Regions from separate parts of the Methylobacterium sp. Ger2507 genome, predicted to be linked through region 2. Evidence: predicted binding sites of a transcription regulator. Region 2 holds the regulator's gene; each other region holds the start of a gene.
The links. The regulator LexA, encoded in region 2, represses DNA repair genes until DNA is damaged. The targets are predictions, from matches to a motif close to TGTTCNNNNTGTGTTCNG.

Region 1: dinB (DNA polymerase IV) is a predicted target of LexA. The motif match lies at 8,002-8,019, and genes of this name have one in related genera.
Region 3: parE (DNA topoisomerase IV subunit B) is a predicted target of LexA. The motif match lies at 2,059-2,076, and genes of this name have one in related genera.

What each region holds. Positions count from the first base shown of each region.
Region 1 covers NZ_JBUYVC010000001.1:2,873,828-2,884,168, reverse strand. Annotated here, with positions in the region: gene ACV7NL_RS13350 (Crp/Fnr family transcriptional regulator) at 437-1,147, shown strand; gene ACV7NL_RS13345 (sigma-70 family RNA polymerase sigma factor) at 1,583-2,293, shown strand; gene mgtE (magnesium transporter) at 2,393-3,763, opposite strand; gene pqqA (pyrroloquinoline quinone precursor peptide PqqA) at 4,305-4,394, shown strand; gene pqqA (pyrroloquinoline quinone precursor peptide PqqA) at 4,473-4,562, shown strand; gene ACV7NL_RS13325 (LysR family transcriptional regulator) at 4,555-5,574, opposite strand; gene ACV7NL_RS13320 (MFS transporter) at 5,691-6,860, shown strand; gene dinB (DNA polymerase IV) at 6,883-7,971, opposite strand; gene ACV7NL_RS13310 (dimethylmenaquinone methyltransferase) at 8,181-9,335, shown strand; gene ACV7NL_RS13305 (xanthine dehydrogenase family protein molybdopterin-binding subunit) at 9,425-10,341, shown strand, end outside.
Region 2 covers NZ_JBUYVC010000001.1:2,577,226-2,587,566, reverse strand. Annotated here, with positions in the region: gene ACV7NL_RS11985 (type II secretion system F family protein) at 1-958, shown strand, start outside; gene ACV7NL_RS11980 (type II secretion system F family protein) at 1,056-2,018, shown strand; gene ACV7NL_RS11975 (metallophosphoesterase family protein) at 2,228-2,905, shown strand; gene ACV7NL_RS11970 (calcium-binding protein) at 3,016-4,305, opposite strand; gene lexA (transcriptional repressor LexA) at 4,850-5,602, shown strand; gene ACV7NL_RS11960 (ComEC/Rec2 family competence protein) at 5,596-7,884, opposite strand; gene gltX (glutamate--tRNA ligase) at 8,056-9,477, shown strand; gene gltA (citrate synthase) at 9,726-10,341, shown strand, end outside.
Region 3 covers NZ_JBUYVC010000001.1:3,782,862-3,793,202, forward strand. Annotated here, with positions in the region: gene ACV7NL_RS17410 (PhoX family protein) at 1-1,919, shown strand, start outside; gene parE (DNA topoisomerase IV subunit B) at 2,174-4,249, shown strand; gene ACV7NL_RS17420 (outer membrane protein) at 4,442-5,308, opposite strand; gene ACV7NL_RS17425 (aspartate/glutamate racemase family protein) at 5,941-6,678, opposite strand; gene ACV7NL_RS17430 (DEAD/DEAH box helicase) at 7,046-8,638, shown strand; gene ACV7NL_RS17435 (GGDEF domain-containing protein) at 8,815-9,897, shown strand; gene ACV7NL_RS17440 (HesB/IscA family protein) at 9,931-10,308, opposite strand.

The DNA.
Region 1 (10,341 bases), 300 kb from region 2:
GCGAGGAAGCAAGGTGATGGATGCTCACGCTCCACTTCGCATGACCTGTCACTATTGCTTGATCCTCGGCCCGTTCATCCTGCCCATGGGCCGACTAGCGCGTCCTATCGCCGAGAGCCGGGCAAGGAGAGGCGACGCTCAGCGCATCGTTCCCTTGCATCGGCAGGCGCAAGCGTCTTCCAGCATCGACCAAGCCAGGGATTTCCCACGAATTTACCCCAGCTTCCTGGCTTATAAATCCGAATTTGCTGGGTTGAACACCGGTCTTCGGCTTCGGTGTGGTGCCCGACACTTGGCGAATGTCGACTACCCGACAGACGTCTTTGCGGGCTTGCCTTTGTCTCGCATCGTACAGATAGTCGGGGATCGCTTGTATATATTCCTGTGTATGGGTTCACGAGAGACTATTTGTGCTCTTGCCCCAAGGGACAAGGCCGTGTCGCTGCTAGAGCAATCTGCCGTTCGTAACCGTTTGCTCAAACGTCTCGCGCCAAGCGATTTCGCGTTGCTTCAGCCGCATCTGCGTTCGCTTCCGACGGAGTTGCGCCAGGGTTTGATCCAGCCGCATCAGCCGATCCGGGACCTCTTCTTCCCGGAGGCGGGCTATGCTTCGATCACCACGTCGGGGAACAGCAAGGTCGAGGTCGGCATCATCGGGCCCGAGGGTGTGGTGGGAGCTGCACCGGTGCTGCTCGGCAGCGACCGCACGCCCTACGATCATTTCGTGCAGAATGCCGGTGAGATGATCGCCATCGGGGCCGCGGAGCTGACCTCGGCCACGGAGCGCAGCATGACCCTGCGCAAGCTGCTGCTGCGCTTTGTCCAGACGCTGCTGGTTCAGACGGCGCAGACGGCCTTCGCCAATGCCAGCTACAACATCGAGGTCCGGCTCGCCCGCTGGCTCCTGATGTGCCACGACCGGGTCATCGGCGACGAACTCACCGTAACCCATGACTTCCTGTCATTCATGCTCGGCGTCCAGCGCACGACGGTGACGCTGGCGCTGCAGATGCTCGAGGGCAACCGCCTGATCAAGGCCCGCCGCGGCCGCATCGAGGTGCTCGACCGGGCCGGCCTGCTGGCGGTCGCGGGCGACAGCTACGGCGTGCCCGAGGCCGAATACATCCGGCTGATCGACGAAGCCTGATCTCGACGGGCCAGCCGGCAGGGCCGGCACCCACCAATCACCACCACCACGCTGTCGTGCTCCCGGACGCCGATGGGCTCGGCGCTTTCGGCAATGAACACGTGCCGCGTGCGCCGGTTGACCGACTACGCATCATGCGTTCCTCCCCAGACTTGGCCCGCCCGGCTTCGGCCGCGGCGGGCTTTTTGCGGCTTTGTTCCATGAGGAAACTAAATAATCTTCGCTGTATCCAATGACTTTGGCACGGAATGGTACGGAAACGTGCCGTAGATCTACGAAAGTCTTCCCATTAACCTGTGTTGATGCGAGTGTGTTCCTGGTTTTGCACACTGTCGGCGACTGAAGGGAAGCGGCCAGTTGCTGGCCTTTATCGTTCCCAGTTGCCCGAGAAGAGACTGGATGACAGCGCAATCCGCATCCGATGTACCGACTCGCTTGACCTCGAATGAGGCGCCGCAGATCGCGCCGTCGATCCGACGATCCCTCGGCCAGCATCTGCGCGAGACCTACGCCTCCCTGGAGGACGAGCAGCCCGACCGGTTCGACGTCCTCCTCGCCCGCCTCGAGGCGGTGCTGGCGGCCCGGGGCGAGTCGCTCACAGCGGAGGTGCGTCAGGGTCTGCAGGATCACGCGGCGGGGCTGCGCAAATACGCGCTTTCCCTGACCCGCGACGCCGCGCGCGCCGACGATCTGGTGCAGGACACGATGCTGCGGGCCTGGATGTACCGCGAGAGCTTCACGCCCGGCACCAACGTCTGCGGCTGGCTCACCATCATCATGCGCAACACGTTCTATTCAGGCCAGCGCAAGCGGGTCCACGAGGTCGAGGATGGCGACGGCAGTTACGCCGCCCAGCTGGTCACTCTGCCGGCGCAGGGTGGAATCCTCGACCTGGAGGATGTCAACGCCGCCATCGGGCGCCTGTCGAGCACCCTGCGGCAGGCGCTGACCCTGGTGGCCATCGATAATATGACCTACGACGAGGCCGCCGCCGTGATGGGCTGCAAGATCGGCACGGTGAAGAGCCGGGTCTGGCGTGCCCGCGAAAGCCTCGCGGCCCTGGTGGGCTATTCCGCCAACGAGATCGGTCCCGACCGCCTGGCCAATTCGGTGCTGAGCGACGTCAGCCTGCGGCCCCGGGTCTGAGGCCCGCGTCCGAACCCTGCGGCCGAACCCCACCTGTCGCGACGGACGCAGTCGGATGCCGGCCTTCCGAAAGGGATCGGCCGGCCCACCCGGTCGACCCTACAGCAGCGTTCCGCGCAGGATCAGCATCGCCACCGAGAAGTAGATGACGAGCCCGGTCACATCGACCAGCGTGGCCACGAAGGGCGCCGAGGCGGTGGCGGGATCAAAACCGAGTCGCTGAAGCAGGAACGGCAGCATTGAGCCGGTGAGCGAGCCGAAGGTGACGATGCCGACGAGCGCCGCTCCGACCGTGGCGGCCACCAGCATCCAGTGCTCGCCGTAATCGTACAATCCGATCTTCTGCCACATCACGATACGGATGATGCCGATCGCCCCGAGGATCATGCCGAGCACGAGGCCGGTGGGCAGTTCGCGCAGGGCCACCCGCCACCAGTCGCGCAGGCGCACCTCGTGCAGCGCCAGGGCACGGATGAGCAGCGACGTCGCCTGGCTGCCGGAATTGCCGCCCGAACTCATGATCAGGGGGATGAACAGGGTCAGCACGATGGCCTTTTCGAGCTCGCCCTCGAAGCCCTGCATTGCCGTGGCGGTCATCATCTCGCCGAGGAACAGGGCGCAGAGCCACCCGGCCCGCTTCCGGATCATCGTGCCGAAGCCGATATCCATGTAGGGCTCGGGCAGTGCCTCCATGCCTCCGAAGCGCTGCACGTCCTGGGTCTGCTTCTCCACCATGGCGTCGATCATGTCGTCGACCGTGACGATGCCGATGACGTGGCCGACCGCGTCGATCACCGGCAGGGCCAGGAGGTCGTATTTCGAGATCAGGCGGGCGGCCTCCTCGCGGCTGGCCGTCGGCGACACCGCCAGCGGGCGCCGGTTCGGCGCCACCGAGAGCACGTTGTCGCCCGGATCGCCCGAGATCAGCCGGCGCAGGGGTACGGCCTTGGTCAGGGCGCGGGTGCGCGGATCGAGGACGAAGATCGCGTAGATGGTCTCGCGCGTCTTCTCCACGTGCCGGACGTGGTCGAGAGTCTGCTGCACGGTCCAGTTGCCCGGCACGGCGACGAATTCGGTCGTCATCAGCGAGCCGACCGTCTCCTCGCCATAGGCGCTCAGATGGTCGACGGCGCCGCGGGTCTCCGCGTCCAGCCGGGCGCGCAGGTCCGAGCGTCCGGGCTCCTCGATCTCCCGGAATAGGTCGGTGATCCGGTCCGCCGACATGCCCGACAGGTAGGAGGCGACGCGGTCGCGCGGCAGCATCTCGATGATGTCGGCCGCGCAATCGAGTTCCGGCTGGTCGAGCACCTCGATCGCGCGCTCCAGCGGCAGGCCCAGCAGGATGGCGGCGGCGACCTCGGGAGCTTCCTCGTTCAGGGCCTCGACGATGTCGGGCGCACGCTCGTCGGAGAGGCGGGCGGCGAGGACCGCCGGGTCGATGCCGGCCGGGAAGGGGGCGATCTCGTTCATGGGCTCACCTCGCAGGGGCGCGCGATCCGGCCGTGAACGGCCGTCCGCATCGGGCACCCGCGCCCGGTCAGCGGGGCGTCAGGCGCGAGGGGCGGAGGCGGCCGGGCACGGCGCGGGCGATCGGTCGGGACTGTCGCTGGGCATTGGATTCGTCGAGAGGGAGCCGAGGGGCGCACCGCACGTTGTGAAACACCAGGGAATCACGCGCGGAACCGCTCGGCGGCGCGTGAGTGCGCCTCCCCTCCCCGGGGCGTCAAGCCGAATCCGACCGGGCCGGGATCTTTCCCCCGGCGGAGCGGGTTGGGTCCCTCCCCATCGCCACCGCGCGATCTCCGAGGCGGATCGCACGCGAGACACGCGCGGGTTCCAATCCAGCACCATATCGCCGGTTCGAGCCTCGGACGGCGTAGAGTTTCCGCTGAAACCCAGGGTTGGACCCGCGATATCCGCCAACCCTATGAGAAATATAAGTGTAGCGTCCACTTGTATTGTGCCCAACCCAACGGCATATCAAGGGCGTCGAGCACGAAGGAGTTATCCCATGAAGTGGTCCGCCCCCATCGTTTCCGAGATCTGCGTCGGCATGGAAGTCACCAGCTACGAGTCCGCCGAGATCGATCCCTTCAACTAAGGCCCGGCCTGAGTTCGAAGACGCGTCGAACCCGCCGGGTTCGGCTCTTTCCAACCATAACCAACCAGGAGTGACGTCATGAAGTGGTCCGCCCCCATCGTTTCCGAGATCTGCGTCGGCATGGAAGTCACCAGCTACGAGTCCGCCGAGATCGATCCCTTCAACTAAGGGAGATCGCATGCCCCGTTCGCGGGGCCTGCCGATCCGAGGGGGTGCTATCCGAAAGGGTAGCGCCCCTTTCGTTTGCGCCGTCCTCCTGCGGGGTTCCCTCCGCCCCGGTCGGCGCCCGCAGCATCTCCGCCAGGAAGTCGATGAGGACCCGGATGCGGGCCGGCATCGCGGCGCCGCCGACGAAGACCGCGTGAATGGCCTCTCGGTCCTGCGGATTGTAGGGCTCCAGCAACGGCACCAGGCGACCGCTCGCAAGGTCGTCGACGATATGGAAATGGCCGACGCGGGTGATCCCGATCCCGTCGAGGGTGAGTTGCACCAGCGTCTCGCCGTTATTCGCGGTCATGTTGCCGCCGACCGCCAACAGGTAATCGCGCCCCGCCTCGCGGAACGGCCAGCCGGGCTCGGCGCGGCGGAAATTGAAATCCAGGCAATTGTGCCGTGCGAGATCGGCCGGAACGACCGGCACCCCGGCACGCGCCAGATAGGCGGGCGAGGCCACGATCGTGCGGCCCGTCTCGCCCAGCCGTCGCGCCGTGAGCGGGCTGTCGGGCAGGGTTCCGAAGCGGATCGCCACGTCGGCCCGTCCGCCGAGGATGTCGGCGATCTGGTCGCTGAGATCGATGTCGACGGAGATCCCGGGATAGCGCCTCACGAACTCCGCCAGTAGCGGCACGATCACCAGCCGGCCATGGGCCGAGGCGGTGCTGATCCGAACCCGGCCGCGGGGCGAGGCCTGATCGGCGATGGCGCTCTCGCTCTCCTGGATGTCGGCGAGGATGCGCCGCGCCGCCCGGGCATAGCTCTCGCCCTCGGCGGTGAGGCGCAGGGTACGGGTGGTCCGCACGATCAGCCGGACGCCGAGGCGGGTTTCGAGGCGCGCCACGATGCGGCTGACGGCCGAGGCGGTCAGTCCCAGCGTGCGGGCGGCGGCGGACAGGCTGCCGTCTCGCGCCACCGCGAGGAACGTCGCCATCTCCCCCGTGCGATCGATTTTGTCGCGCTGCATTCGTGCTCCTGACGCACAGATGTCGATCCGGAAACGGGACTACCGCCCTGTCCCGGATGGTATCATGTGCATGTCCGGAACAACTGCTCAAAAACCCCGTGCCGGGACGTCATGCCATGACCCTCCATCCATCCCTGCTGGCCCTGGCCATCGGTGCCTTCGGCATCGGCGTCACCGAGTTCACCCCGATGGGTATGCTGCCGCTGATCGCGAGCGATCTCGGGGTCTCGATCCCGACGGCGGGGCTGCTGGTCAGCGCCTATGCGCTCGGCGTCCTGATCGGGGCACCGCTGATGACCCTGGGCTTCGCCCGGATGCCGCGACGCGCCCTTCTGGTCGGCCTCATGGGGATCTTCACCCTGGGCAACCTGCTCTCGGCGCTCGCCGACAGCTACACGATGCTGCTCGGCGCCCGGATCGTCACCTCGTTCAATCATGGAGCCTTCTTCGGCATCGGCTCGGTGGTGGCGGCCGGCCTCGTGCCGCCTGAGCGTCGCGCGGCCGCCGTCGCGGCGATGTTCTCAGGCCTGACCATCGCGACCATCGGGGGCGTGCCGCTCGCCGCCTGGGTCGGCGAGGCACTGGGCTGGCGCGCGGCCTTCTGGGGCATCGCCGGCATCGGCGTGATCGCGATGGTGTCGCTGCGGTTGGCCCTGCCGCCGCTGCCCGTCGCGGACGCGCCCGACATGGGTTCGGAACTGCGCGTCGTCGCCCGCGGCCCGGTCCTCGCCGCCCTGGCCCTCACGGTGCTGGGGTCGAGCGCGATGTTCACGGTCTTCACCTACATCGTCCCGATCCTGCGCATGGAGGCGGGGGCGGGTGCCGCCTTCGTCAGCGCCATGCTGGTGATCTACGGCGTCGGACTGACGGTCGGGAACTGGGCCGGCGGCCGTCTGGCCGACCGCTCGGTGGACGGCACCATCATGGCGTCGCTGCTGGCGCTGATTGTCCTGCTCCTGCTGTTCGCGCCCGGCATGACCTCGCGGCTGAGCGCGGCACCGCTGATCTTCCTGTGGGGCATCGCGAGCTTCGCCCTGGTGCCGCCCCTGCAGATGCGGGTGATGGCCGAGGCGGATCGCGCCCCCAACCTCGCCTCGGCGCTGAACATCGGCGCCTTCAATCTCGGCAACGCGATCGGTGCGGCCCTCGGCGGCGGCGTGATCGATCTCGGCTGGGGCTATCCGGCGGTCTCGGTCGCGGGAGCCGCGATGGCGGCGCTCGGCCTCGCGCTGATCGTCGTCCTGCGGCGCGGCCGGCGCATCGCCGTGGCGGCGGCCTGCCCGTGAAGCCGGCCTGCCGACGCACGCCTCAGAGGCCGAGCCCGAGCTGTCGCGGCTCCAGAGCCGGTCCGTGCTCCAGGGCCGAGAGCGAGACGCCGAGCAGGCGCACGCTGCGCCGGAGCGGGAACAGGTCGCGCAGGAGCACCCGCACGATCTCTTCCAACGAGGCGCGGTCGGCGACGAAGCCCGCCAGCGAGCGGGCGCGGGTGATCTGCTCGAAATCCGCGAACTTCACCTTCAGGGTCACGGTACGGGCGCGGACCTCCTTGGCGGCGGCCGCCCCCCAGACCTTGTCGAGCAGGGGGACGAGGCGGCCCGCGAGCACGTCGTAATCCGCCGAATCCTCCGAAAAGGTGTTCTCCGCCCCGATCGATTTGCGCACCCGGTTCACCCGCACGGGCCGTTCGTCGATCCCGCGCGAGACGCCGTAGTAATAGGGGGCAGCGGCGCCGAACCGCGTCGTCAGGGCGTCGAGGCTCAGGGCGCGGAGGTCGCGCCCGGTCAGGATGCCGAGCGCTTTCATGCGCGCCTCGGTGACGGGGCCGATCCCGTGGAAGCGCCCGATGGCCAGGTCCTCGACGAAGCCGGGCCCCATCGCGGGGGTGATGACGAAGAGGGCGTCGGGCTTGCGGAAGTCGGACGCCACCTTGGCCAGGAACTTGTTGTAGGAGACGCCCGCCGAGGCCACGAGCCCGGTCTGGGCGCGGATCGAGGCCCGGATCGCGCGAGCCACCGCGGTGGCGGTGGGCAGCCCCTGCCGGTTTCGCGTCACGTCGAGATAGGCCTCGTCGAGGGCGACCGGCTCGATCAGGTCGGTATGCTCGGCAAAGACCGCCCGGATCTGCTCCGAGATACCGTGGTAGACCTCGAAGCGCGGCTTGACGAAGACGAGGTCGGGACAGAGCCGGCGCGCCGTCACCGAGGGCATGGCCGAGCGTACCCCGAAGGCCCGCGCCTCGTAGCTCGCCGCCGCCACCACGCCGCGCTCGCGCGATCCCCCCACCGCCACCGGGCGTCCTCGCAGGGCGGGATCGTCACGCTGTTCCACGGAGGCGTAGAACGCGTCCATGTCGATGTGGATGATCTTGCGGATCGCGCCCGCCTCGCCCGGGTCCATCGCGGACGCCCCTCCCGATCGTTTCGCCCGTGTTCGTGGTCTGTTCGCAGAATCCCGGTCTCGGCGCGGGAATCAAGCCCGGTGGCGTTCCGATCCACGGCGTAACCGACGCAGCGCCTGCGGGGGCTCGCCGCCGGCCGAGGGCTGCCGCATAAGGGCGACCAGGACAGCCGAAGCGCCGGCTTCGCGATTCGCCCGAGGACAGGTTCTTGAACATCACCCAGATCACCCACCACGACCTCGACGGCTACGGTGCCTCGACCGTCGTGGGCCAGTTCGTCGACGTCGCCCGCATCGTCCACGTGCCGCGCTATTCCGATGTCGGCCCCGTGGTCGAGACCGAGCTGAAGCGCCTCGGCAAGGTGGCGGTGCCGGAGATGATCCTGATGACCGACCTCGGCCTCGAGGCGGTGGCCGTCACCTTCATCCGCAACTTCGCCGCCCTCAACCGTCGCCGCGAGCCGGAGGCCCGCCACAAGCTGATCGTGCTCGATCACCACGCCTCGTCGGTCGACCAGATGCGGGCGCAGGATCTCGCGCCGCAGGCCGATGCCGAGGTGCCGGGTCTGCTGCGCTTCGATCTCGAAGACCCCGACGTCGTCGTGCTGATCGACGAGACCCGCTGCGCCACCCGCATGGCCTACGAGCACCGGGCGCTCTACGCGGCCCGCGAGACCGGCGAGGACCCGATCCTCGGCGCGCTGGTGACGGCGGTCGATGCCGTCGATCTCTGGCGCAAGGACCGTCCCGAGTTCCGCATCGGCCTCAGCCTCGACGAGGTGTTCTGGGACAACGTCTCGAACCTGGTGCCGATCGGCCATCCCTGGCACGACCGCTTCGTTGGCGACCTCCTCCTCGGGGTGGCGCGCCTCCTCGGCGACGGCGCCACCCCGGCCGTCATCGAGGGGCAGGTGCCCGCCCTGCGCAAGGCCATCCTCGACGCCTATCTGGCCGATGCGCCCGACGACGACCGCAGCCTCACCACCCGCATGCGAATCGCCCGGGTGCTGGCCCGTTCGGACCTGTTCCACCCCCTGTCGGACGGCACGCTGATGTCCTTCGGGCTCGATTCCGGCACCTTCCAGCGCGTCTCCGACCTCATCATGGAGAGCGGCCGGGCCAAGCGCGTCCTCAACGTGCAGCGGGCGGGCACCATGTCGTTCCGCTCGAACAACGAGACCGCCCTCGACGGCGCCCGGCGCTTCCGCGGCGGCGGCCACAAGGATGCGGCCGGCGGCAAGCTGACCAGCGGCTCGGCCTTCTCCCTGGCGGACGCCATCGCGCAGGTCGAACCGGTGCTCAATCCGCCGGCTGCCGATCCCGCGCTCAGCCCCTTCGGGGCCTTGAAGAACTGGAAGGGCTAGGCCGGCGGGACACGCGCCTCGGGCGATTTCTGTCCGGGCGACATCTGCCGGAGCGACTTCGGTCCGGGCGACTTCGGTCTGAGCGATCGATGTCTGAGCGACTCGGGGTCGCGCCCTGGACCGCGGCGGTGCCCCCGCCGGTTCTCCTCGCGGCAGGCGAGGAAAACCCGATGGGAAGCGAGAACCCGATGGGAAGCGAGAACCCGATGGGGAGACCGACCGACGCGCGCGACCGTCCCTCCCCGCTCGGCCGGCCCCATCCGCGCGTCGAGGGCGCCGCCAAGGTCACCGGGGTCGCGCTCTACGCCTCCGACACGCGGCTGCCGCGCCTCGCCCACGCGGCCCTGGTCACCAGCACCATCCCGCGCGGGCGGATCACCGGCTTCGATCTGGCCGCCGCCGAGGCGGTCCCGGGCTGCCTGCGCATCTTCACCCACCGGGATTTCGCCGGCGCGATCCGCTCGGTGAAGCACCTGATGGCGGGCGGCCATGCCAATAGCGGGCATCGGCCGCTGGACTCGGATGCCGTCGCGTATGCGGGCCAGATCGTCGCCCTGGTGGTGGCGGACACCGTCGAGGCCGCCCGCGAGGCGGCCGACCGCGCGGTCGTGCATTATCGACGCGACGATTTCGCCGACGGCTTCGATGCACCGGGCTCCGAGACGGTGCGGCTCGCGGATCTCAAGCCGAAGCACCACGACCCGCGCCGCGGCGACGCCGACTCGGCCCTGGTTGCGGCCGAGGTCACGGTCGCCGCGCGCTACGAGACGCCGATCCAGCACCACAACCCGATCGAGCTGTTCACCACCACCTGCGCCTGGGACGGCCCGCGCCTCACCGTCTACGAACCCTCGCGCTACATCGGCGCGGTCCGGCACGGGCTCGCCGCCCAGCTCGGCCTCGACCCCGCCGACATCCGCGTGGTGGCGGGACTGATCGGCGGGCATTTCGGCGCGAAGTTCGCCCTGGCCCAATACACCGCGCCGGTCGCTCTCGCGGCCCGCGC
Region 2 (10,341 bases):
CGGCCTCGCCCTCGCCTCCGGTCTCCTGGCCCTGACGGCCGGCGGACTGGCCTATGTCTTCGTGTCCCCCTACCTCTCGGGCGAGCGGCGCTCCGCCGAGCGGCGCCGGACCGTGAGCGTCGTCGCGGCCCCGGGCGCCCGTGCGGCGACGGTCAGCCGGCGGGATCAGGTCGCGAAGAGCCTGAAGGAGGTCGAGGCCAAGCGCGAGGGCACCAAGGTGACCCTGGAGCTGAAGATCGCCCGCGCGGGCCTGTCCTGGTCCCGCAACCAGTATTACCTGATCTCGGCCGGGATCGCGCTCGTCTTCGGCGCGATCATCTTCATCACGACCGGCAACCCCCTGGCCGGTCTCGGCGCCGTGTTCGCCGGCGGCTTCGGTCTGCCGCTCTGGCTCCTGACCTTTCTGCGCAAGCGCCGGATCGCCGCCTTCATCAAGGAACTTCCGACCGCGATCGACATCATCACCCGCGGCGTGCGCGCCGGCATCCCGGTGGGCGACTGCTTCCGGATCATCTCGCGCGAGGCCGAGGAACCGATCCGCAGCGAGTTCCGGCAGGTGGTGGAATCTCAGACCCTCGGGGTCTCGCTCGGGGACGCCCTCCTGAAGATGTACGAGCGCGTGCCGGTCTCCGACGTGAACTTCTTCGCGATCGTGATCAGCATCCAGGCCAAGTCCGGCGGCAACCTCTCGGAGGCCCTGGCCAACCTGTCCCGCGTCCTGCGCGAGCGGAAGAAGATGGCCGGCAAGATCCAGGCGATGAGCATGGAGGCCAAGGCCTCCGGCGGCATCATCGCGGCCCTGCCCTTCATCGTGGCCACCCTGACCTACCTGTCGAGCCCGGATTACATCTCGCTGCTGTGGCGGACCGATATCGGCAAGCTCGCGCTGGTGGGCTCCGCGATCTGGATGTCGATCGGGGTCTTCACGATGAAGAAGATGATCAACTTCGACGTCTGATGAGGCCGCCGACCCGCACTCTCCGCCGTCCGCGCTCCACGCGCGGGCTCCCCGCTCACCCCCATCCGCGCCCGGCGGGATCGTACGGAGACACCGCATGCTGGACCTGATCGCCGCCAAGGTCACCGAGCCGCGCTTCCTCGGCACGGTCCTGGCCGGCGTCGCCGCCGCGGCGACCGCCTTCGCGCTGCTCCAGCCGATGTTCGAGCCCGACCGCCTGGGCAAGCGCATGAAGCTGATCGGCGAGGAGCGGGAGGAGATTCGCCGCCGCGAACGCGAGCGGATGTCCTCGAAGGTCACCCTGCGGGTCGCGCCCAAAGCCTACATGAAGCGGGTGGTGGAGCGGTTCAGCCTCGATCGCTGGCTCGGGACCGAGACGGCCCGCAAGCAGCTGATGATGGCGGGCTACCGTTCGCCGGGCGCCGAAACCGCCTTCCTGTTCTTCCGCCTCGTGACGCCGGTCGTTCTGGCGGTGGTGGCGATCTTCTACCTGTTCGTGCTCGGGGTTCTGGACCAGCCCTTCGCGATCCGGGCGATGATCGTGATCGCGGTCCTTCTCTTCGGGATCAAGGCGCCGGAACTCTACCTTCTCAACGCGTCGAGCAAGCGCCAGACGGAAATTCGCTCGGCCTGGCCGGATGCGCTCGACCTTACGTTGATCTGCGTCGAATCCGGCATGTCGGTGGAGCACGCCTTTCGCCGCGTCAGCGCCGAGGTCTCCGGGCAGTCCATCGTTCTGGCCGAGGAACTCGCGGTGCTGACCGCCGAGCTGTCCTATCTTCCGGACCGGCGCATGGCCTTCGAGAACCTCGCCAGCCGCATCGGCCTCGACCAGATCAAGGCGGTCACGACGGCGCTGATCCAGGCCGAGCGCTACGGCACCCCGGTCGGCCAGGCCCTGCGCGTGCTGTCGCAGGAAAGCCGGGACATGCGCATGAACGAGGCCGAGAAGAAGGCGGCGGCCCTGCCGCCGAAGCTGACCGTGCCGATGATCCTGTTCTTCCTGCCCGTGCTCTTCGTCGTCATCCTGACGCCCGCCATGATCCAGGTCTTTCGCTGACCCACGCCGGAGCCCGATCCGACCCGTGCGCGGCCCTGACCCGGCATTCCCCGCTCACGGTGGCGGGTCAAACCCCTGAGGAGCCCCGACCGGGCGAGCGGTGCGGCGGCAGCCCGGGCGCGTCGAGGATTTTCGTGGCGCCGAATTCCTGCCATGCGGGTGCGATGCTCAGTCCAGCCACTCCGCACGCCCCGCGCCCCGACACCCCCATGAACGACCTGACTTACGCGATCGGCGACATTCACGGATGCGCCGATGCCCTGATGCGGCTGCTCGAACGGATCAACGCCCATCGGGGCGACCGCAGCGCCCGCATCGTCTGCCTCGGCGACTACGTCGATCGCGGCCCCGACAGCGCACGGGTCGTCGCGATGCTGAGCCACCTGCAGGCCTCGGCACCGAACGCCGTCGTCTGCCTCATGGGAAACCACGAGCGGATGATGATCGATGCGTATCGCGATGCGGCGGACGCGGCGGTCTGGCTCGCCAATGGCGGCGATGCCACGCTCCGCTCGTTCGGCGTCACGGAGCCGGACGCACTTCCGTCGGAGGTGGTGCGCTGGATGGCGGCGCTTCCCACCTTTCACGAGGATGCCCTGCGCTACTACGTTCACGCCGGCTTCCGCCCGGGGCGCACCGGACCGGATCCCGATGTCGCCAACCATCTCTGGATTCGCCAGCCTTTCCTCGGCGCCGGTTTCGACTTCGGCAAGCACGTGGTCCATGGGCATACGCCGCAGCGGACCGGAATTCCCGATCAGAAGCGCTACCGGACCAATCTCGACACCGCCTGCGTCTATGGCCGGCAGCTCACGGCCGGCATCTTCGACCAAGGGCAGGCCGGCCCGATCGGGTTTCTCCACGTCGATCGCGACGGATCGGCTTGAGGTGACTGCGTCCGCGCCCCGCTTGCCCCGGCCTGAAGGCCGCGACGAGGCCAGGAACGAAGAGCGAGGCTCGTTCGAGGCGGCCCGATGCAGGCCGCCGCGACATCGGATCAGGCGAACAGGAAGTCGTTCAGCGTCAGCAACGGGCCCAGGGCTCCACCCGCGCTGACCTGAAGCTGCCCCTGGGACCCGCCCGCGGCGTCGTGAACCTCGTAGACGCGCGCGTTGCCGGACGTTCCGATGAGGTCCAGGGTCGAGGCGACGGCGAACCCGCTGAACTGGATCACATCGCCGCCCGATTGCCCCGCGCCCTGGAAATCGACGATCAGGTCGCGAATGCCCTTCGTCTCCAGATCGCCGAAGGTGATGACGAAGGTGTCATCCCCGGCTCCGCCGGCAACCCGGTCGCCGCCGCGACCACCCATGATGAGATCGGCGCCGGCGCCACCGTTCAGGATATCGGTGCCGTCGCCACCTTCCAGAACGTCATCCCCCGCGTCGCCACGCAGGTTGTCGTCGCCGAGGCCGGCATAGAGCCGATCGGCGCCGGTGCCGCCCTCGAGAAGGTCATCGCCCTCGCCGCCATCGAGCCCGTCGGCGCCCGCACCCCCGAGAAGGGTGTCGTTGCCGACGCCGCCATAGAGCCAATCCTTGCCGGCCCCACCGTCGATGTGATCGTCGCCCCGTCCGCCCTCGACGTAATCGTCGCCGCCGAAGGCCGAGAAGGTGTCGGATTTGCTGCCGAGCCAGATCTGGTCCTTGCGATCCGTTGCGATCGGAAGGCCCTTGTCCTGAAGGAGAGCGAGGTCGAGATCCGAGATCTGCGGGCGCCACCCCCAGGGCGAATAGGGGTCCATCAGATCTTCGACGCCCGAGACATGCGCCCGCGCATCGTCGAGCTTGGCAGGGCCACCCAGGACCGTGGTTGTATTCTCGTCGTAATACACCATCGATCCGTTTTCATACCAGGCCGGCTGGAAATCAATGAACCCGATGGCATGGGCGATCTCGTGCTGGAACAGCCCGAACGCGTCGATCTTGTTGGACGGGACACCGGCTTGTCCCTGCGGATCGAAGAAGAGATCGCCCAGCTTGTCCTGGCCCAGGGTGACCTTGCCGTCCGCCTCGCCTCCATTGCCATCCCAACCCTCGCGCGCTTCCAGGATCGGGGCGAAGGTCCATCCCTGGCCGTCCCAGGCATAGCTGGGACCGGCATTGGCCAGGACATTTCCGCCGGCGAAATTGCCCATCGCGATGGCGATCTCGATCACGGCGTCGCCCTGGATGTGTTTCGCCCAGCCATCCGCCGCGCCTTGCGCCGTCGCCAGGATGAGGTCTGCTTGGCCGCCAGCGGCATTGCGGGAACTTTCACTGTCCCAATACGCAATGATTTTCGACATGTTTGCTTGGCCTTGTCGTTGTTCTGGCGTTTTTCTATAAGGGGAATATCTATCTATAGGCAGTAAAGGACACAACGACGGGGTTTTCTCTTGGTTAAGGAGAGATGAGAGGCAAGGCTTGCAGTCTATGATGCTTTGTAGCGCGAGCCGTCCATCGCATCGCATCGCGCCGTGCCTTTGCGGAATGCGGCGAACGGCCGATCCGGGTGCGACAGAGTCGAGAAACGCGCGCCTTCCCGGTTCATGCCTGCCCGACGCGCACGAAACCTGAGCGCCGTCGATCGCGGGGCAAGGTCAGCGCTCTGGCGGCCTTTCCGCCCGATCCGGATATTGCCAGAGTTGCGTCCGGATGCTCTGGTGACCGGTGACCGGTGACCGGACCAACCCGACCGGCCCTGAATTGGGATCGGACGCGCGCCACCGCGCACGAATTCCGCCTTCTTTAAGGAACTCTTGCAGAACACTTGCGGAACGTTTAACGTGTTCGTGGTTTGTTTCTGTGGTCGTCCGCCGCAGCCAATGTCTCCAACGAAGAGTGTTCCGCATGTTGACGCGTAAGCAACTGGATTTGCTCCAGTTCATCCAGCTTCGGATGCGCGAGAGCGGCGTTCCCCCGTCCTTCGACGAAATGAAGGACGCCCTCGATCTGAAGTCGAAATCGGGCATCCACCGCCTGATCACGGCCTTGGAGGAGCGGGGCTTTCTGCGGCGTCTGCCGAACCGGGCCCGCGCCATCGAGGTGATCCGGATGCCCGAGAGCCTCGGCGGTCAATCCGCCTCGGCGCGGACCGCGCCTGCGGCGGAAGTCCGTCGCTTCACCCCGAGCGTGGTCGAGGGCGGCAAGGGGAAGGGTGTGCCGGCCGGCGCCTCCATCTCACGCCTGCCGACCACCCAGGCGACCGACGAGAGCGGCCGGGCTGTGACGATCCCGGTGATGGGGCGGATCGCGGCCGGTACGCCGATCTCGGCCATCCAGGAGCAGAGCCATTCGGTGACGATGTCGCCGGACTTCCTCGCGGGTGGCGAGCACTATGCCCTGGAGGTGCGCGGCGATTCGATGATCGAGGCCGGCATTCTCGACGGCGATCTCGTGGTGATCCGCAAGCAGGACACGGCGAACACCGGGGACATCATCGTGGCCCTGATCGATGACGAGGAAGCGACCCTCAAGCGCCTGCGCCGACGGGGATCGTCCATCGCTCTCGAGGCCGCCAATCCGGCCTACGAGACCCGCGTGCTCGGCCCTGATCGGGTGCAGATCCAGGGGCGCCTCGTCAGTCTCGTGCGTCGTTACTGAGGCTCTTCGCCGGTCCCTTCGCCAATTCCTTCGCCCGGCCCTTCGCCGGGCGAACCTGGTGCGTCCTTTGCTCGCCCGATCGGCGCTGCCGGCACGATGTCCGGTGCGGCACGCGCCGGTGCGTCCGTGTTGGCAGGTGCCACGGGTCGCCAGGGAACGGCTTCTCCCGGGCGCCGGGTCGTAACGACGCGGGCGCCCTCGCGCGTGAGGCGCAAGGCCGCCGCGCCGTGTGCCGCCAGGAAGGTCCGGTCGAGGACGAACGCCGCGGCGCAGCCCGGCGGGGCCGATTGGCGGCTGATCAGGATATCGGCCCGGGCGCAATCCTCCGGGAAGGCGCGCTTGTCGGTGACGAGGGCGACCCTGCGCCCATCCGGCAGGGTCAGGGTACAGCCGAGGCCATCGCACCGGGCGTCCGGAAAGGCCGGGACGGCGCCGGCCTTCCGGGCATCGCCATCCGCTTTCAGCCATTGTTCGAGCACGAAGGCCGGCGGACGCCCCAGAGTGGCGAGGTGGCCGCTGCGATCCCGGATCGCCGCCCCGGTGCCTTCCCGATCGACGTAGATGTCGAAGCGATCGGGCGACGCCGCGAAGGCGATGCCGATCGCCGCCGGGATCAACCCGAGCCAACGCAGGGACGAGGCCGGAAGGGTGAGCAGGAGGAGGCCGGCCGCCAGCAGCCCCAACGCCCCCGCCCCGAAGGCCGGCACCACCACGACGGCGTGTCCGAAGCCCGCGATCCAGGTCGAGATCGACAGCATTCCGCGCACCGCCAGACCCATCGCCCACCACACCGGCTGATCCAGGGCGAACGGATAGGCGAGGATGCCGAGCACCGCCGCGGGCATCACCGCCAGGGAGACCAGCGGGAGGGTGAGCGCATTGCCGACGAGGCCGAAGGGCTGCACCGTCTGGAAATGATAGGTCGCAAAGGGCGCGGTGGCGATCTGCGCCACGAGGGTCGTGGCCAGCGTTCCGACGATCGCGGCGATCAGGAACGCGACGGCGCGGGTGACGGGACCGGCGCCCTCGCGGCGGCCGCCCTGTCCGGCGATCAGCGGTGCGCAGGCGATGAGCCCGGCAACGGCGCCGAAGGACATCTGGAAGCTGGGGCCGAGGAGCCCGTCCGGATCCCGCGCCAGGGCGATCAGCGCGGCGAGCGCGAGGTTGCGCATGCTGAGGGCCGGCCGATCGACCAGAATCGCGCCGAGCATCACCAGGGTCATGATCAGCGAGCGTTCGGCCGCGATGTCCCACCCGGAGAACACGCAATAGGCGGTGACCCCCACCATGGCGATGCCGGCGGCGATCTTCTTGATGGGCCAGTGCAGGGCGGTGAACGGCACGATCGCCAGCCCGGCCCGCACCAGCCAGAACACCACGCCGGCGGCCAGCACCATGTGGAGTCCGGAGATCGACACCACGTGATAAATCCCGGCCGCGCGCAGCACGTCGTTGGTGTCGCTGTTGATCAGGCCGCGTTTGCCGGTGACCAGCGCGGCCGCCACCGCCCCCGCCTGCCCGCCATTGGCGTCGGTGATCCGTCGCGTGAGGGCGTTGCGCGCGTCGTCGACAGCGGCCGCGAGGCGGTCAGTCCACGGCGTCGGGAGGACCGGCGGCCGCCGCTCGATCGTGCCGACGAGGGAGCCGACCGCGCCGATCTGTCGGAAGAAGGCGTCGCGAGCGAAGTCGTAGCCGCCCGGGCGGGCCGCATCCGGGGGCGGAAGCAGGCGAGCGGTCGCGGCGATCCGGTCGCCCGGCTTCAGCGGGATGGCCTTGCGGTAGGAGACCCGCACGCGCCTCGGTCGCACCCCGTCGGCAAGGGTTCCGAAGCTTTCCACCCGCACGATCAGGCGCGCGCCCTCCTCCCGCTCGTCCAGCCCCTCGATGGTGCCGACCAGCGGAGCGATCGTCGTCCGGGCGAGGATCGGGCCGGCGACCTGCTGGACGCGGAACGTCGCGGCGGCAAAGCCCAGGACGGCGGCGATGCCGGCGAGAACCAGCGCGAGCCCGACCGGACGCGCCACCAGCCGGGGCGTGAGGGCACCGAGGAGCGCTGCCGCCACGAGGGGGGCTGCGAGGGACGGCGCGCCCTGCGTTCCGAGGAAGAAGACCAGGATGCCGGCCCCGAAGGCGACCGCCAGCCAGGCGAACAGGCGACGCTGCTCGATCTCCCGGGTCCAACCGGCCCGGACCCAGTTCGCAACGAGCCGCCAGACCGCCCGGCGCACGGCGAAGCGGCGCGTCCATCGCCCCACCGCTGCAACCGCGCGCACCTGCGCCATCGTTCACGCTTTCCGGTCGCACCGTCGGGCCGGCGACCTCAGTCCATTTCGGAAGACATGATTTCCAGGGGACGATTTCTTAACGCTGGGCGTCGCGCATGCTACACGCGCCGCTCCAGGCCGGTCGATCCGCTTCCCGCCTGTTCCACTAGGCAGTTCAAGTCCAGATTGATGTCGTCAGCCGTCGTCACGCGCTTTGCCCCCTCGCCCACGGGCTACCTGCATATCGGCGGGGCCCGTACGGCCCTGTTCAACTGGCTTTATGCGCGCCGATTCGGCGGTCGCATGCTGCTGCGCATCGAGGACACCGACCGCGAACGCTCGACTCAGGGTGCCATCGACGCGATCCTCGACGGCATGCGCTGGCTCGGCCTCGATTGGGACGGCGACGTCATCTATCAGTATGCCCGGGCCGCCCGACACCGGGAGGCGGCCGAGAGCCTGCTGGCCACCGGCAACGCCTACCGCTGCTACGCCACGCCCGAGGAGTTGACGGCGATGCGCGAGGCGGCGCGCGCCGAAGGCCGGCCATTGCGCTACGACGGCCGCTGGCGCGACCGCGATCCGTCCGACGCGCCCGCCGGGGTCAAGCCGGTGATCCGCCTGCGCGCGCCGACCGAGGGCGAGACCGTGGTCGAGGATGGCGTGCAGGGCCGCGTCGTCTGGCAGAACAAGGACCTCGACGATCTGGTCCTGCTGCGCTCGGACGGCAACCCGACCTACATGCTCGCCGTGGTGGTGGACGACCACGACATGGGCGTGACTCAGGTGATTCGGGGCGACGACCATCTCACCAACGCGGCGCGCCAGCGCCAGATCTCCGACGCCCTCGGCTGGGCGGCGCCCGCCATGGCGCATATTCCGCTGATTCACGGGGCGGACGGCGCCAAGCTCTCGAAGCGCCACGGGGCGCTGGGGGTCGATGCCTATCGCGACCTCGGCTACCTGCCGAGCGCGCTGCGCAACTACCTCGTGCGCCTCGGCTGGAGCCACGGCGACCAGGAGGTCTTCTCCACCGATGAGATGATCGCGGCCTTCGACCTGAAGGCGATCGGCCGCTCCCCGGCGCGCTTCGACTTCGCCAAGCTGGAGAACCTGAACGGTCTCTACATCCGCGGCGCGGCGGATGCGGATCTCGTCCGGTCGATCGAGGACGTGCTTCCGGCGCTCGGGCCGGCCCGCGGCATCGCGGTGCCGCTGGCACCTGCCCTGCGCGAGAAACTCCTGGTCGCGATGCCGGGCCTGAAGGAGCGGGCCAAGACCCTCGTGGAACTCCTCGACAGCGCCTATTACCTCACCGCGGCCCGGCCCCTGGTCCCCGACGAGAAGGCCAAGGGGCTCCTCGGCGACGAGGCCAAGGCGCGGCTCGCCGCCCTCGTCCCGGCCCTGGAAGCACTGCCGGACTGGAGTGCGGCGGCGACCGAGGGCGCCGTCCGGCTTTTCGCCGAGACCGAGAGCCTGAAGCTCGGCCAGATCGCCCAGCCGCTCCGCGCGGCGCTGACCGGCCGCGCCACGTCGCCGCCGGTCTTCGACGTCATGGCGGTGCTCGGGCGGGAGGAATGCCTCGGCCGTCTCCGCGACCAGACGGGCTGAGGGCGATCCCGAAACGGTGACCGGACCAGGCGTTCCCCGGGCGCGGAGGCATGACAAATCGGCCTGGATTTCGCTTCGATGCCGGTGAGAGGCGGACCGTCGGTTGATGACGGTTCGCCGATCCGCTACCCCCATGCTCGTGTGAGCAAGTGCAGCATAGGCTGCAGTTGCGCCCCGGATCCGGGTGGCTGACTGCATCGCCACGCGGGCCGGCGCCGCCCCGCTGTCACGAAAGGGTCCAGGTCTCCATGAGCGCCTCCAGCACGATCACCGTGGGCGACGACCACGTCGAGCTTCCCATCAAGACCGGCACGATCGGCCCCGATGTCATCGACATCGGCAAGCTCTACGCCAAGACGGGCAAGTTCACCTTCGACCCCGGATTCACCTCGACCGCCTCCTGCGAGTCGAAGATCACCTACATCGACGGCGATGCGGGTGTTCTCCTCTATCGCGGCTATCCGATCGAGCAGATCGCCGAGAATGGCGACTTCCTCGAGACCTGCTACCTGATGCTGTTCGGCGAATTGCCGACCCCGTCCCAGAAGGCCGATTTCGACTACCGGATCACGCGCCACACCATGGTGCATGATCAGATGAACCGCTTCTTCCAGGGCTTCCGCCGCGACGCGCACCCGATGGCGATCATGGTCGCCTGCGTCGGCGCCCTGTCGGCATTCTACCACGACTCGACCGACATCTCGGACGACCAGCAGCGCATGGTCGCGTCGATGCGGATGATCGCCAAGATGCCCACCCTGGCGGCGATGGCGTACAAATACTCGATCGGTCAGCCGTTCGTCTATCCGAAGAACGACCTCGACTACACCTCGAACTTCCTGCGGATGTGCTTCGCGGTGCCGT
Region 3 (10,341 bases), 1.2 Mb from region 2:
ATCGCGGCTCCAACGCCAGCGCCAACCCGACCTTCGGCGACGTGGTGGCGGCGCGCTTCGACCGGCGCGACCTCCTGCGCGGGCTGCTCGGCGTCGGCGCCATCGCGGCGGTGGTGACGCCGCGTGCACTGGCCGCCGGTGCGGCCCAGGCGGCCAGCGCGCGCTTTCCGTTCGAAGAAATCGAGGCCGGGTCGGACGCGCACCATCACGTCGCCGCCGGGCACGATGCCGACATCCTGATCCGCTGGGGTGACCCGGTGCTGCCCGGTGCGCCGACCTTCGACCCGCACCAGCAATCGGCGGCGGCCCAGGCCCAGCAGTTCGGCTACAACAACGACTTCGTCGGCTACTTTCCGATGCCGGGGGCGGCCGACCCGGCGGCGCACGGCCTCCTCGTGGTCAACCACGAATACACCAACGAGGAACTGATGTTCCCCGGCCTGGGGCGCCAGGACACTCGGGCGGCCGCGTTCAAGGGCATGACCCGGAACCTCGTCGACATCGAGATGGCGGCCCATGGCGGCTCGGTCATCGAGATCCGCCGCACCGATGGCCGGTGGGCGGTGGTGCCGGATTCGCCCTATGCCCGCCGCATCACGGCGCAGACTCCGATGATGCTGACCGGCCCCGCCGCCGGCACGGAGCGGATGAAGACGGCGGCCGACCCCGGCGGGCGGGCGGTTCTCGGCATGATCAACAACTGCGCCGGCGGCACGACGCCCTGGGGCACCTGGCTGACCTGCGAGGAGAACATCAACTACTACTTCTCCGGCACGCTGCCGGAGGCCTCGCCCGAGGCCCCCAACCACAAGCGTTTCAACCTGCCGGCCGGCGCCTATGCGTGGGGCCGATTCCACGAGCGCTTCGACGTCTCGCGCGCGCCCAACGAGCCCAACCGCTTCGGTTGGGTGGTGGAGATCGACCCGTTCGATCCCCAATCGACCCCAAAGAAGCGTACGGCGCTCGGCCGCTTCAAGCACGAGGGCGCCGCCGGCATCGTCGCCCGGGACGGCCGCTACGTCATCTATCAGGGCGACGACGAGCGCTTCGACTACGTCTACAAGTTCGTCACCGCCGGGCGGGCCGACAGCGGCGACCGCGATCTCCTCGATGCGGGCACGCTCCACGTTGCCCGCTTCGAGGCCGACGGGCGCGGCACCTGGATGCCGCTGGTGCTCGGCGAAGGGCCGCTGACGCCCGAGAACGGCTTTGCATCCCAAGCCGACGTGGTGATCGGCGCCCGGCTCGCCGCCGACCGGCTCGGGGCCACCAAGATGGACCGGCCCGAGGATGTCGAGGCCAGCGCCAAGACCGGCAAGGTCTACGTGATGCTGACCAACAACGGGAAGCGCAAGGCCGACCAGACGGACGCCGCCAATCCCCGCGCCGACAACCGCTTCGGCCACATCGTCGAACTCACCCCCGACGACGGCGACCACGCCGCCACGGGCTTCACCTGGGAAATCCTGGTCCGCTGCGGCGACCCCGGTATCGCTGCGGTGGGCGCCACCTTCTCGTCGGCCACCACGACCAACGGCTGGTTCGGCATGCCGGACAATTGCGCCGTCGACGGGCTCGGCCGGCTCTGGGTCGCCACCGACGGCAATGCCCCCTCGCGCACCGGCCGCAACGACGGCATCTGGGCGATGGAGACCGAAGGGGCGGGCCGCGGCACGGGCAAGCACTTCTTCCGCGTGCCCGACGGCGCCGAGATGTGCGGCCCCTATTTCACCCGCGACGACACCACCTTCTTCGTGGCCGTGCAGCATCCCGGCGAGGCCGACGAGGAGGACCCGAAGGCGGTGCCCGCCACCTTCGAGGCGCCCGCCACCCGCTGGCCCGACTTCGACCCGGCGATGCCGCCGCGCCCCGCCGTGGTGGCGATCACGAAGCGGGGCGGTGGCCGCGTCGGGACCTGAAAGATCGGGCTGTCCCGCCCGTAAGGCGGCTCCGCCACGGTCAGGCCTTCTTAACCACCCCCATACCATGTCATGGGGTGGTACGTTTCGTGCGGCGGAGGCTCCGAGCCCCAGCCCCTGCGAGACGGGAACCCCTTTCTGTTTCCGGTTTGTTCCGGTATGGTGAGAGGATGAAGGCGAATGCTGCACGGTCTCCCTCTGCGATCCGGTCCGCGAAGCCCGCGGCCTCACCATCCCCGGCGCGAGGCGCTCCGGTGAGCGACCCCGCACGCGATCTCTTCGCCGGCGGCAAGCCTCCTGTGCCGAAGCCTCCCGCGCCGAAGCCCCCTGCCTCAAAGCCCGCCGAGCGACGCAAGCTCGACGCCGTGGCGCCGCTTCCGCCCGTCTCGGCGGAAGCCGGCTACGACGCCTCCGACATCGAGGTGCTGGAGGGGCTGGAGCCGGTGCGCCGCCGCCCCGGCATGTATATCGGCGGCACCGACGAGCGCGCCCTGCACCACCTCTTCGCCGAGGTGATCGACAATTCGATGGACGAGGCGGTGGCGGGCCATGCCAGCTTCATCGAGGTGGAACTGGAGGAGAGCGGCCACCTCGTGGTCACCGATAACGGCCGCGGCATCCCGGTCGATCCGCATCCGAAATACCCCACCAAGTCCGCCCTGGAGGTCATCATGACCATCCTGCACGCGGGCGGTAAGTTCGACTCGAAGGTCTACGAGACGTCCGGAGGTCTGCACGGCGTCGGCATCTCGGTGGTCAACGCCCTCTCGGACGAACTCGAGGTCGAGGTCGCCCGCAGCCAGACCCTCTATCGCCAGACCTTTTCGCGCGGACATGTGCAGGGGCCGCTGGAAACCGTCGGCCGGGTGCAGAATCGGCGCGGGACGCGGGTCCGCTTCCATCCCGACGCCGAGATCTTCGGCGCCCTCAAGTTCGACCCGCGCCGCCTCTTCAAGATGGCGCGCTCCAAGGCCTACCTGTTCGGCGGAGTCGAGATCCGCTGGCGCTGCGCCCCTGCCCTGCTGGAGGGCCTGGACGACGTGCCGGCCGAGACCGTGCACCGTTTCCCCGGGGGCTTGCGCGACTATCTCGCCCGCGATCTGGAGGGCAAGGAACTCGTCACCGACGCGATCTTCTCGGGCAAGATCACCAAGCCGGGCGGGCACGGCTCCCTCGAATGGGCCGTCGCCTGGATGGTCACCGACGACGGTGTCTCGGCCTCCTACTGCAACACCATTCCGACCGCCGAGGGCGGCACCCACGAGAGCGGCCTGCGCGTCGCCCTGCTGCGGGCCCTGCGCGAGCATGCCGAGCGCGTCGGCCAGGCCAAGCGCATGACTGCGGTGACAACCGACGACGTGATGGCGACCTGCGCCTCGATGCTCTCGGTGTTCATCCGCGAACCCGAGTTCCAGGGCCAGACCAAGGACAAGCTCGCCACCGTCGAGGCCTCGCGCATCGTCGAGACCGCGATCCGCGACGCCTTCGACCATTGGCTCGCCGCCTCCCCGGCCCAGGCCAACAAGCTTCTCGACTGGGTGATCGACCGGGCGGAGGAGCGCCTGCGCCGGCGGCAGGAGAAGGAGGTTGCGCGCAAGTCCGCCACCCGCAAGCTGCGGCTGCCGGGCAAGCTCGCCGACTGCTCCAAGGCCGGCATGGCCGGCTCGGAGATCTTCATCGTCGAGGGTGACTCGGCCGGCGGTTCGGCCAAGCAGGCGCGCGACCGCGCCACCCAGGCGATCCTGCCCCTACGCGGCAAGATCCTGAACGTGGCCTCGGCCAGCCGCGACAAACTCGGCGCCAACCAGCTGATTTCCGACCTGACCCAGGCGCTCGGCTGCGGCACCGGCACCGGCTACCGCTCGGAAGACCTTCGCTACGAGAAGGTGATCATCATGACGGACGCCGACGTCGACGGCGCCCACATCGCCTCGCTGCTGATCACGTTCTTCTACCGGCAGATGCCCAAGCTCATCGATCGCGGACACCTCTACCTGGCGATCCCGCCGCTCTACCGGATCAGCCAGGGCGCCAAGACCGCCTATGCCCGCGACGACGATCACAAGGTCCAGCTGATCAAGACGGTGTTCAAGAACGGCAAGGTCGAGATCGGCCGCTTCAAGGGCCTCGGCGAGATGATGCCGGCGCAGCTGAAGGAGACCACCATGGACCCGAAGAAGCGTACGCTGCTGCGGGTCGAGGTCCTGGACGAGGCGCGCGATTCCACCGGCGATGCGGTCGAGCGCCTGATGGGCAACAAGCCCGAGGCCCGCTTCACCTTCATTTCCGAACGTGCCGCCTTCGCCGACGGGGCGGAACTCGACATCTGAGGATGGATTGTGCCCGCCCGTCCGGACCTCCGGAGGGGCGCGGCCGGTGATCGGTCGGCGCCTTCGTTCGCTGGGGTTCAGACGGAAGAAGAGGCTAGACGCAAGAAAGCCCGGCCGCGAGGCCGGGCTTTCTTGTTGGAGGAAGTCTCGCGCGACCCGAATGGGTCGCGCGAGATGCCGCCGGATCGGGTCCTAGTACGAGCCGAACTTGTAGTTCAGGCCGGCGCGGACGACGGCGAACTCGGTGCCGCTGTTGCGGTTGGAGAAGCCGGGCTGGCGGTAGAGGACGTTGTTGGTGTCGTAGGCGTAGACGCCGGCGTTGCGGTTGTTGTTGTCGAGGTTCACGTACAGGCCTTCGACCTTGAGCGTGACGGCCGACGAACGGAAGAAGTTCAGGAACGAGTCGGTGGGGAGCGCGTACTCGATGCCACCACCAGCGGCCCAGCCGGTGCGGAAGTCGTCGTTGCCGCGGAAGCCGCCGAACGAACGCTCGTTGCTGCCGGCGCCGTAGGCGAAGCCGCCGGTGCCGTACACGAGGGTGCGGTCGAAGGCGTAGCCGAGGCGGCCGCGGACGGTGCCGAAGTAGTCGAGGCTGGCGGTGCCGCGCGGATCGACGAAGGTGACGCCGGGGACGGCGGTGAAGCCGGGGGTCAGGATCGAGTTGTTGCGGCTGCGGCCGAAGTCGACGTACTGGGCGTCAGCTTCGATACCGACGACCACGCCCGAACCCGGGGTGAACTGGTAGTTGTAGCCGATCTGACCGCCGCCCGTGAAACCCTCGTTGGAGTTGTTCGAGTAGGCGACCTGCGACGGGCCACCGGCGCCGACGAGGCCGTTCGGGCCACGCACGAGGTTCGGGAACACGTTGTTGTAGACGTTGGTGTCGCGGCTGGAGGCGTCGAAGCCGTAACCGGCGTTGAAACCAGCGTAGAAGCCGGTCCAGGTGAACACCGGCACCGGCACGAACACCGGGGGAGCCGCGCGGCGCGGAAGATCCGCGGCCGAAGCGACGGCAGTCAGGCCGGCGAGCACAGTGGAGGCGAGAAGCAGTCTTTTCATTGTTTTACCTGGTCCTGATTGGCGAGAGCCGGCGCGCTTGTAGTCCCTGGCCGATGCGAGGTCTGTCGCTTTCCTGCAACAAGGTCATCTCTTAGGAGCGCAGATGTCAAAGAAGGGTAAAGGTTAGTAGGCCGTCATTTTTGCCTTCTCGCGATCGTGCCATCACGCACATCCAGCTCAACACAGGAACTCGCCCCTGTGCATCAATTGCTGGATTCAAGGGGCCGAGAAAGACTTTCTTCAGATCTGAATTATCGGCACGATCCTGCCTCGTAAGGGGGATTTTTGCGTTTTAATGCCTGTTTGGGGGCTTGAAGAGACCCATATTGCTGCGGTTTGTCGCCGGCAACGAGCTTCGGTCATCCCGGAATTCGCTGCCGCGTATTCCGGATGAATTCTCGCGGGGAAAGAACTCGCCAGGGGAAAGGTGGTCGCGGGCGGACCTTTCCTCTCGGTCGGACGACCGTCCGGATCGGGTCTCAACCGCGCGGTCGCTCGGTTCGCAGGGGCCGCGGCTGACGCGTTTGTGATGGCTGCGGCGCAAGCCAACGCGGGACCGAGAGGCGGCAGCTGAGACGTGGCAGCCGAGACGCGGCAGCCGAGACGTGGCAGCCGAGATGAGGCGGCGGAGTTCAGATGCGCCCGAGCAGCGCCGATAGGGCGGGGGCGAGGCCGAGGGTCGCGAGCGGCGTCGGGACCTCCCCTGTGCCACCGTGGGTCTCGGGAGCCGTGCCTGCGATCAGAACGGCGCGGGTCCCGGCCTCCACCGAGCACAGCACGGGCACCGGCACGTCCGGCTGGATGCGGGCGGCCAGCCCGGCCAGGGCCGCGCCGCCCAGGATGACCGCTTCCGCCCCATCCTGCGTGGCGCAGGCGGTGCAGGCCGCCGCGAGCGCACCGAGGGCCGCCTCCGGGTCTGCCGCGATCTCACCCCCGGTGGGAGCAACGGTGCGCACGCCGGTCAGGTGGTCGCGGAGGCCGATGCCGGTGACGAACTCCGTCAGCATCGGCCCCCACAGGACCCCGCCGGTGACAATGGCGAAGCGTCGGCTTCCGGCGCTGGCGGCCAGGCAGGCCGCCTCCGCCATGCCGATCACCGGCACGGGCGAGACCTCGCGCAGGGCGGCAAGACCCGGATCGCCGAAGCAGGCGAGATAGACGGCATCGCAGCCTGCGACGTGCTCGGCGAGGGCGTCGAGGGCGGCATGGGCCGCGATGGCCGAGGCCGCGCGGCTCGCGATGTAACGGGCGCCGAATCGCCCCGTGACGGGAATGATGGTGGCCGCGGCCCCCGCGATGGTGCGCACGTGCCGCGCCACGAGGTCCGTGACCGCCGGGGTGGTGTTCGGATTGATCAGGAGGATGCGCAAGACCGGTCGGACCTTCGGTAAGGGGGATGTGCTGCGTCTCAGGTGTCGGTCGCGTGGGAGGTGGGACGGACCGGCGCAGGCCGGGTCTCGGGCGTCCGCCTCGACGCAAGGGGCCGGCCAAGGGGGAGCGGCCAAGGAGGCGGCCAAGGAGGTGGCCAAGGGGCGAGCCCGATTCGCGCACCGCGTTGCGGATAAGCCTGTGCGGACGGGGGCTCTCGATTGACAAGGCCGTGCAAGGCCCTAAGTGTCCCCGCAACGCGTGTGCGCGGCGGGTCGTGTGTCGAAGCCGCCCTTGAGCCAGCCGTCGCCGTGTCGATGTCCTCCGCGCCGGTTGGTCCATTCCCGCGCGCAACGGTTCTCATAGAATATGTCTTTTGCCGACCTCGGATTGAGCGACAAGGTCCTCCAGGCCGTCACGGCGGCCGGTTATTCCGAGCCGACGCCGATCCAGGCCCAGGCCATTCCTCACGTGCTCGCGCGCCGCGACGTTCTGGGCATCGCCCAGACCGGCACCGGCAAGACGGCGGCTTTCACGCTGCCGATGCTGACGCTGCTCGAGAACGGCCGCGCCCGGGCGCGCATGCCGCGCACGTTGATCCTGGAGCCGACCCGCGAGCTCGCCGCCCAGGTGGTGGAGAACTTCGACCGCTACGGCATCAACCACAAGCTCAACGTGGCGCTGATCATCGGCGGCGTCTCCTTCGCCGAGCAGGATGCCAAGCTGATGCGCGGCACCGACGTGCTGATCGCGACGCCGGGCCGGCTGCTCGACCATTTCGAGCGCGGGAAGCTGCTGCTCACCGGCGTCGAGCTGCTCGTCATCGACGAGGCGGACCGCATGCTCGACATGGGCTTCATCCCGGACATCGAGCGCATCGTGAAGATGGTGCCCTTCACCCGCCAGACCCTGTTCTTCTCCGCCACCATGCCGCCGGAGATCGAGCGGCTGGCCGACATGTTCCTGCACACGCCGCAGCGGATCGAGGTGGCGCGTCCCGCCTCCACCGCCTCGACCATCGTGCAGAAGCTCGTGGCGACGAGTTCCGAAGGCCACGAGAAACGCGACCTGCTGCGCCGCCTCATCCGCGGCGAGGCGGACCTGAACAACGGCATCATCTTCTGCAATCGCAAGCGCGACGTGGCACTGCTGCAGAAGTCGCTGGCCAGCCACGGTTTCAACGTGGCGGCCCTGCACGGCGACATGGACCAGCGCGCCCGCACCATCGCCCTCGACGGCTTCCGCTCCGGCGAGGTGCCGCTGCTGGTGGCGAGCGACGTGGCGGCGCGCGGCCTCGACATCCCGGCCGTGAGCCACGTCTTCAACTTCGACGTCCCGCATCACCCGGAAGACTACGTGCACCGCATCGGCCGGACCGGGCGCGCGGGTCGCGCCGGGCACGCCTTCACCCTGGTGAGCCGGGCCGACGAGCGCTCGCTCCACGCCATCGAGGCGCTGATCGGGCAGCCGATTCCCTGGGCGGAGGGCGACCTCGCTTCGGTCCCCGTATCGGCACCGTCCGAGGAGGGCGAGTCGACGCGCACCCGCTATCGCGGCAAGACCGGCACGGGCCGGCGGGTCCGCGGTGGCGAAGGCCGCAATCCGGAAGCTCGTAATCAGGAAGGCCGTGCGCCTGCCGAGGGCAAGGCGGAGAGCCGGCCGCCGAAGCGGGAGGGCCGCGCCGAGGCGGGCGGCCGCAGGGCCGCGCCGCGCCGCGCCGCGCCCGAGCGCGCCGCACCCGCGGCGGAGGCCGAGCGGGACGTGGTGGCCGCCGCCCCTGCGCCACAGCAGACGCCGCCACAGTCGCCCCGCCCCGAGCGGACGGCCGAGCGTTCGCGCGACGATCGACGCCCGCAGGCCCGCCGTCGCGGCGACGAGGAGGACGGCGATACCCCGATCGGTCTCGGCTCGCACGTGCCGGCGTTTCTCCTGCGTCCGGCGGTGGTCAAGCCGTCCAAATAACCCGTCGAGAGAGAATGGAGCGCGACGAGATCGGTACGCCAACCGTTCTCGGGAGCCGAAATGGCCTTTCGTCCGAGCCCTTAACGGCCTCTGCACGAACATTTCCGTAAAACGATCAAAACGCGGAGATGCGCCACCCTGTGAGACGACCGGGGGGCGGGACAGTTGGGCGGATCATGGACGGGATACACGGCGACCGCGAACGGAGCTTTGCGCTGGCCGAGCGGGCCAACGCGTTGATGCGGGATTACGGTCCCTCGGCGACGCCGCATTCCTATGCCGTCTGGTACGCCTACGTCGCCGGCACGTATCCGCACATGAATGATGCCTTGAAACGCCTCACGGGCGCGTCCGGGTGCCTGACCGGCCAGGACATCGAGAGCCTCTACGCGAGCCATCTCGATCCGGCACGCCTCTCGGCCGCCACCGAGCGGGCCAGCAGCAGCGTGCTCTCGGAAATTGCCGGCGTGATGGAGGTGTTGGACCTCTCGCTCGGGTCCTCGGCGCAATATGCGGCTTCCCTGCGGACCCTGACGCAGGATCTCGACGGCATGCCGTCGAACCAGACCAGCAGCGTGCGCGAAGTCGTCGCCGCTCTGGTGGCGACGACCCGCGAGGTGACCGCCAACAACCGCACCCTCGAGGCCCGGATGCGCGAGAGCCGGCGCGAGATCGAGGCCCTTCGCGAGACCCTGGAGGCGACGCGCCTGGAGAGCCTGATCGATCCGCTCACCGGCCTGTCGAACCGGAAGCACTTCGAGGACAGCCTGGGCGAATTGGTCCAGGGCGCCTCCGCAGCCAAGCCGGCCTGCCTGATCGTCATCGACGTCGATTCGTTCAAGCGCTTCAACGACGTCTACGGTCACATCACGGGCGATCAGGTCCTGCGCCTCGTGGCCCTGGTCATGCGCGAGCACGTCAAGGCCGGGGCGATCCTGGCCCGCTTCGGCGGCGAGGAATTCGCCATGCTGCTGCCGGATACCGGGCGGGCGGCGGCCTATGCCATCGCCGAGACGGTTCGCACCAGCGTGATGGCACGCGAACTGGTGAAGCGCTCGACCGGCGAGTCGCTCGGCAAGATCACGATTTCCCTCGGCTTGGCGATGCACCAGCCGGGCGATACGGCGGTGTCGTTCCTGGAGCGTGCCGACCAGTGCATGTTCAGGGCCAAGCGCGACGGTCGAAACCGCACGGTGGACGACGCCGACGGGATTCCGGCCGACGCCGTCTTGGACCGGAACCTGTCGAACGTTGCCTGATGGTCCCGGCCTGACGGTCCGGGCTCGACGCGCTCAGGCGCTTGCCAGAACGGCCTCGGGATTCACCGGCGTGATCGCCACGGACTCGCCGCAGCCGCAAGCCGAGGTCTGGTTCGGGTTGTTGAACACGAATTGCGACGCGAGCTTGCTGGTCTGGAAGTCCATCTGCGTACCGAGCAGGAACAGCAGCGCCTTGGGATCGACGAAGACGGTGACGCCGCGGTCCTCGACTTTGTCCTCGCCGGGCTTCTGCGCCTCGGCATATTCCATGGTGTAGGACATGCCGGCGCAGCCGCCGTTCTTCACGCCGACCCGGACACCCGCGATGGGCTGGTCCGCATCCGCGATGATCGCCTTGATCCGATCGGCTGCCGCGTCGGTCAGCGACAGGACCTTGAACTTCGATGCCATGATGTCTCTCCGACAGCCGGGTTCAAGGCCCGG